Regions from separate parts of the Pseudomonas fortuita genome, predicted to be linked through region 1. Evidence: predicted binding sites of a transcription regulator. Region 1 holds the regulator's gene; the other holds the start of a gene.
The links. The regulator FliA, encoded in region 1, starts transcription of late flagellar genes. The targets are predictions, from matches to a motif close to CTAAAGTTTNNNNNNNNNNNGCCGNTAA.

Region 1 (3,599 bases):
AAATCGAGCCGATCGAAGAGGGCGGGGTGATTGCCATGGTCGGCCCTGCCGGCATGGGCAAGACCACTACCCTGGCCAAGCTGGCTGCCCGCTACGTGCTCAAGTACGGCGCGCAGAACCTGGCGCTGGTGAGCATGGACAGCTTTCGTATCGGCGCGCAGGAGCAGCTCAAGACCCTGGGCCGCATCCTCAACGTGCCAGTGACCTACGTCGACCCGGGCCAGTCCCTGGCCGCGGCGCTGGAACCGCTGTTGCGCAAGCGCGTTGTGCTGATTGATACCGCCGGCCTGCAGGCCAGCGACCCGGCACTGCGCATGCAGCTGGAAACCTTGGCCGGGCGTGGCATTGCCGCGAAGAATTACCTGGTGCTGGCCACCACCAGCCAGAAACAGGTGCTGACCGCCGCCTACCACAGCTACAAACGTTGTGGTCTGGCCGGTTGCATCCTGACCAAGCTGGATGAAACGGCAAGCCTTGGCGATGTGCTGAGCCTTGCCATCAGTCATGAACTGCCCGTGGCCTACCTGACCGATGGCCCGCGCATTCCTGACGACCTGCACCTGCCGCGCGGCCACCAGCTGGTCTCCCGTGCGGTCAATGTGCAGCAGCAGGACGAGCCCAGCGAAGAGGCCATGGCCGACATGTTCGCTGATCTCTATCACAACCCCCGGCGAGCGGGTTGACCATGAAGCGTGTGCAAAGTAGCTATGCCAAGGGGTACGCAGAATTGCCCCACGTGTGGCCTGAGTCCCAGCGAGACAAGGTAAAGAACAGACATGGGTAGCATGCATCCCGTACAGGTGATCGCCGTGACCGGTGGCAAAGGTGGCGTCGGCAAGACTAACGTTTCAGTGAACTTGTCCCTGGCGCTGGCCGAGCTTGGCCGCAGGGTCATGCTGCTGGACGCCGACCTGGGCCTGGCCAACGTCGACGTGTTGCTGGGCCTTACCCCCAAACGTACCCTGGCCGATGTCATCGAAGGGCGCTGTGAGCTGCGTGACGTGATGTTGCAGGGCCCTGGCGGCGTGCGCATCGTCCCCGCAGCCTCGGGCACCCAGAGCATGGTGCACCTGGCCCCGGCCCAGCATGCCGGTCTTATCCAGGCGTTCAGTGAAGTCGGCGACAACCTCGACGTGCTGGTGATCGACACTGCAGCGGGGATTGGTGAGTCGGTGGTCAGCTTCGTTCGCGCCGCCCAGGAAGTGCTGCTGGTAGTGTGTGACGAGCCCACCTCGATCACCGATGCCTACGCCCTGATCAAACTGCTCAACCGCGACTACGGGATGAATCGTTTCCGTGTGCTGGCCAACATGGCGCAGAGCCCGCAGGAAGGGCGCAACCTGTTCGCCAAGCTGACCAAGGTCACCGACCGCTTCCTCGATGTGGCCCTGCAGTACGTGGGTGCCGTGCCGTACGACGAGTGCGTGCGCAAGGCGGTGCAGAAGCAGCGCGCCGTCTACGAAGCGTTCCCACGCTCCAAGTGCGCGCTGGCCTTCAAGGCGATTGCCCAGAAGGTTGACAGTTGGCCGCTGCCGGCCAATCCGCGCGGTCACCTGGAGTTCTTTGTCGAGCGTCTGGTGCAGCCCACCAGCGCGGGACCCGTGCTATGAATGCCAGCGGCTTCAAGATGTACAGCCGGGCAGCGAAAGACGGCCAGTACGAGCTGATCGAACGCTACGCCCCGCTGGTGAAGCGCATTGCCTACCACCTGTTGGCGCGGTTGCCGGCCAACGTGCAGGTCGAGGACCTGATCCAGGCCGGCATGATCGGCCTGCTTGAAGTGGCCAACAAGTATGACGCCAGCAAAGGCGCCAGCTTTGAAACCTATGCCGGCATCCGCATCCGCGGGGCCATGCTGGACGAGGTGCGCAAGGGCGACTGGGCACCGCGTTCGGTGCACCGCAACACCCGCATGGTCAGTGACGCGATGCGTGCCGTTGAAGCCAGAACCGGTCGAGACGCTAAAGATCATGAAGTTGCTGCCGAACTCCAGTTGAGTCTCGATGATTACTACGGGATCTTGAACGATACCTTGGGCAGCCGCCTGTTCAGCTTTGACGACCTGTTGCAGGACGGCGAACACGAAGGGCTGCATGAGGATGGCGCCAGTGGCCACGTCGAACCTGCACGTGGCCTTGAGGACGAACGCTTCCAGGCTGCCCTGACCGAGGCCATTGCCAACCTGCCGGAGCGTGAGCGCCTGGTATTGGCGCTGTACTACGACGAAGAGCTGAACCTCAAGGAAATCGGCGAGGTGCTTGGGGTCAGCGAATCACGGGTCAGCCAGTTGCACAGCCAATGTGCCGCGCGCCTGCGTAGCCGCCTGGGGGAATGGCGGGCACGTTGAGCCCGGGGTCGTTGCAGTCGTTTTCCACGTGCGTTTTCCACGTTGTACCGAATTGAATGAGTGCGTGCCCGGTCGGCCGGGCGCGTTTGAGACTGCTTGGAGGTCTAATTGGACAAGAACATGAAAATCCTCATCGTTGACGACTTTTCGACGATGCGGCGGATCATCAAGAACCTGTTGCGTGACTTGGGCTTCACCAACACCGAAGAAGCCGACGATGGCACCACGGCGCTGCCGATGCTGGAAAACGGCCACTACGACTTCCTGGTGACCGACTGGAACATGCCCGGCATGTCCGGTATCGACCTGCTGCGTAAAGTGCGTGCCAGTGAAAAGCTGAAAACCATGCCGGTACTGATGGTGACTGCCGAGGCCAAGCGCGACCAGATCATCGAAGCGGCCCAGGCCGGCGTCAATGGCTATGTGGTCAAGCCGTTCACCGCCCAGGTGCTCAAAGAAAAGATCGAGAAGATCTTCGAACGCGTCAACGGCTGAGTCACGTCAGGGGGCGCGCCATGGATTCATCACAAACGTCTTTGGGGGAGTTCGAATCGACCCTGAAGAAACATGCCCAGGAGTTGGTCGAAAGCCTGGAGCGGGGCCGTTTCGGCGAGGCGGTACAGCTGATTCATGAGCTGAACCAGACTCGCGACCGTGGCCTGTACCAGGAGGTCGGCAAGCTGACCCGCGAGTTGCACAGCGCTATCGTCAGCTTCCAGATCGACCCGACCATGCCACAGGCCGAGGAGGTGTCGCAGATAACCGACGCTACCGAGCGCCTGTCGTACGTGGTCAAGCTGACCGAGGGTGCGGCCAACCGCACCATGGACCTGGTCGAGGAAAGCACCCCGGTGCTCAACGACCTGGCCAGCGAAGCGAAGGCCCTGAGTACCGACTGGCAGCGCTTCATGCGCCGCGAAGTGGCAGCGCCGGAGTTCCGTGACCTGGTCAAACGCGTCGACAGTTTCCTCACGCACAGCGCTGAAGGTAACCGCAAGGTTGCCGGCCACCTCAACGACATTCTGCTGGCTCAGGACTATCAGGACCTGACCGGGCAGGTGATCAAACGCGTCACCACGCTGGTGACCGAGGTGGAAAGCAACCTGCTCAAACTGGTGCTGATGGCCAGCCAGGTCGACCGCTTTGCCGGTATCCAGCATGACCACGATCAACTGCGCGCAGAAAAAGATCTAGAAAAACATCCGACTCGGGGTGAAGGTCCGCAGATTCATGCCGATAAGCGTGAAGACGT
Region 2 (3,599 bases), 1.2 Mb from region 1:
CGCTGCTCAAGGCACTGGACGAGGGGCGCATCACGCCGCAACGCATGAACAGCTACCGCTCGATCATCGCCAGCCTGACAGAAGACAGCTACTGAAACGCTTGAAATGAAAGTTGCCGCGATCCCCTGTGGGAGCGGCTTTAGCCGCGAACACCGGCAACGCCGGTGCCATCCACCGCGCTGGATGCTTCGCGGGTAAACCCGCTCCCACACTGATCGCGCCAGCGTTCAGGTTTTGTGTAGAACAGTCGCCCGCACAAAAAAAGCCGTTTACTGCTCCTTGGCCTCATCCATCTTCAGCGTGCCATCTTCAAAGATGTTCAGCTTCTGGCGCAGCTCACGCGGCTGCATCGGCGCTTGTTCCGCTGCCCCTGGGGCATCCGGCACGCCAGCCCCTGGCGCAGCGCCAGTGGCTGGCGGTGCAGCAGGGTCGGCGGCCGGCGCTTCGGGCGCACCCTGCTCACCCTCGATATTGCGCTGGGCCTTCTTGGTCAGCACGATGATATCGATACGGCGGTTGACCGGGTTGAACGGGTCCTTGCGGTCAAACAGCGACGACGAGGCATAACCCACCACCCGCGCCACCTGACCATCCGGGTAACCACCGGCTACCAGTGCACGGCGCGCAGCGTTGGCACGGTTGGCCGACAACTCCCAGTTGCCGAACTCGCCACTGCCGGCATACGGCTTGGCATCGGTGTGGCCGCTGATGCTGATCTTGTTCGGCACCGCCTTGATGGTGTCGGCCATGGCCAGCAGGATGTCTTCAAAGTACGGCTGCAAGCGGGCGCTACCGATGTCGAACATCGGCCGGTTCTCGGCATCCATGATCTGGATGCGCAGGCCGTCCTGGGTGATCTCGAACAGGATCTGGTCCTTGAACTTCTGCAGCTGCGGGTTCTCTTCTACCTTGTTCTGCAGCTCCTGCAGCAGCAACTCCAGGCGCTCGCGCTCGACCTGCTCGGCCATGGTCTCGACCTGGTCCTTGCTCAGCTGGGTCGTGGACTCGGGCATCGGCTCGGATTTGACTTCCGGGTTGATGGTTTTTTCCGGTGCCAGTTCAGGTGAGCCACCCAGGTCGATGACATAGGGCGTGCCGCTTTCCGAGAAGCCGATCGGGTCCTTGAAGTAGCCGGCAATGGCGATTTTCTGCTCCGGGGTGGCTGTGGACATCAACCACAGCACCAGGAAGAACGCCATCATTGCCGTAGCAAAGTCGGCAAAGGCGATTTTCCAGGCGCCGCCGTGGTGGCCGCCGCCAAAGCGTTTGACGCGCTTGACGATGATGGGCTGGTTGTTTTCCATGACTCAGCGACCGCGAACCGCTTGTTCCAGCTCGGCGAAACTTGGGCGGTGCATGGGGTACAGCACCTTGCGCCCGAACTCGACGGCCAGCGAAGGCGGCATGCCCGAGGCCGAGGCGACCAGCGAAGCCTTGATCGATTCGTAGAGGTTCAGCTCCTCCTTGGCATCGTGCTCCAGGCACTTGGCCAACGGGCCGAAGAAGCCATAGGCAGCCAGGATACCGAAGAAGGTACCGACCAGCGCCGCACCCACGTGCATGCCGATGGCCGCCTGGTCGCCCTCGCCCAGCGAGGCCATGGTCACCACGATACCCAGTACCGCCGCGACAATACCGAAACCGGGCATGCCGTCAGCGATGCCGGTCACCGCATGGGACGGGTGCTCCAGCTCTTCCTTCATGCTCAGCAGCTCCATGTCGAACAGGCCCTCGAGTTCGTGCGGGGCCATGTTGCCGGTGGACATGATGCGCAGGTAGTCGCAGACAAACGCGGTCATGCGCTCATCGGCCAGTACTGTCGGGTACTTGGCGAAGATCGGGCTGGCGGCGGCGTCCTCGATGTCGGCCTCGATGGCCATCATGCCTTCGCGACGGCTCTTGTTGAGGATCTCGTACACCAGGCCCAGTACCTCCAGGTAGTAGGCGTGGGTGAAGCGCGAGCCGAACATCTTCATCGACTTCTTGATGACGTGCATGGTCATGTGGCCAGGGTTGGCCTGCAGGAATGCACCAAAGGCGGCACCGCCGATGATCAGAACTTCGAACGGCTGGATCAGCGCCGCGATCTTGCCGTGGGAGAGCACGTAGCCGCCGAGCACGCTCGCGAATACGACGATGATGCCGATAATTTTAGCCATAGGTTCAAAGCACTTGCTGTCGTGGTCAGGGGAAGAGACGGGAGCTTTAAAACTCTTCTTCTACTTATCGGCAGAACTGCGCCAGACTATAGCCACTCAATGCGAAAAGCCAGTTCGGACTGATGTCAAAATGCCAATCGAAACCAAGGTGCCCGCTCAGGCCCCGCGTACGCTAGAGGCCTGGGTAAAGCTGCTAGAGAGTGTTCGCATCCCCGTGCCGAAGCACAGCTACGACCGGGTCATGGCTGCCATTCACGACAGCCGCCGCTCGCTGCGCGATATCGCCGAACTGATGCAAGATAGCCCGGCGCTGGTGCTTTCGGTGATGCGCGAAGCAAACCATCCCACCAACGCCAGCCAGGCCGAGCCCGCCGAAAGCCTGGAGGTGGCCCTGAATCGCCTGGGGCTGGAGCGCAGCGAGCAACTGCTCAAGCGCCTGCCCGCGCTGCCCGTCGAAGAAATACCGCCCGTACTGAGCCAGTTCCAGCTGATCAGCCAGCACGCTTCGCAGCAGGCCAGCGGCCTGTTTGCCAGCCGCCTGGCACGCCTGTGGCAGGAAATTCACTGGGGAAGCCTGCTTTTCCTGTCTCCACTGTGGCCGCTGGCACTGGCCTACCCCAAGCTGCTTGACACCTGGGAGCTTCGGGTTATCCACAAGGGCGAGGACGCCGCCCTGGTAGAGGATGAGCTGTTTGGCGTGCGCATCATGGCGCTGTGCCAGACCATGGCGGAGTACTGGCGCCTGCCGCAGTGGGTGACACAAGGTTACCGCCTGCTGCTGGAAGAACGCGATCAACTGGCCCTGGTGCTCAACATCGCCCGCGACGAAGACCTGCTCAGCCAGCAACACCGCCTGGACGCCGAGCCTGGCCTGCGCCGCTGGTTCAACCAGCCGGCCAACACCGTGCTGCTGGCCAACAACCTTGCGCTGGCGGCGCAAGTGGGCTGGGACAACCCGCACCTGCTGCGCTGGCAGCTGCTGACTGCGCTGTACCTGCAAACTTCGCTGGAAGACGTGCAGCAGCAAGTACACCAGCAGGCTGCCGCCAGCGCCCGCCGCCACGCCAGGCATGCCCTGTTCCACCCGGCTGAGGCGCTGATCTGGCCCTGGCACCAGCGCCGCCCGCACCCGGACATGCTGGCGCCGCCACCGCCCAGCAGCGACGACCTGGCGCGCTGGCGCAAGCTGTGCCAGGACTTGTTGGCACAGCCCAGCCCGTTCACCAACACCGTGCACCTGGCTACCCAGGCCCGCGAAGCCCTGCTGGCCTGCGGCATGCAACGCATCATGCTGCTGAGCCTGGACAAGGCCAGCGACAGCCTGCGCGTGCAGCAGATTGCGGGGCTACCCAACGAGGCAGGTGCCTTGGCCTTGCCGGTGTCACAAAACAAACTGCTGCAAAAGCTGATGGCCCAGGCCGGGCAACTGCGCATCACTCC

Region 2: a site for FliA is predicted at 2,224-2,251, ahead of motA (flagellar motor stator protein MotA). Genes of this name have one in related genera too.

The regions. Positions count from the first base shown of each region.
Region 1 is NZ_CP114035.2:4,532,791-4,536,389, reverse strand. Features, by position in the region: gene flhF (flagellar biosynthesis GTPase FlhF) at 1-683, shown strand, start outside; gene fleN (flagellar synthesis regulator FleN) at 777-1,610, shown strand; gene fliA (RNA polymerase sigma factor FliA) at 1,607-2,347, shown strand; gene OZ911_RS20710 (chemotaxis response regulator CheY) at 2,468-2,842, shown strand; gene OZ911_RS20705 (protein phosphatase CheZ) at 2,863-3,599, shown strand, end outside.
Region 2 is NZ_CP114035.2:5,716,147-5,719,745, forward strand. Features, by position in the region: gene rsgA (small ribosomal subunit biogenesis GTPase RsgA) at 1-95, shown strand, start outside; gene motB (flagellar motor protein MotB) at 270-1,304, opposite strand; gene motA (flagellar motor stator protein MotA) at 1,308-2,159, opposite strand; gene OZ911_RS26175 (HDOD domain-containing protein) at 2,290-3,599, shown strand, end outside.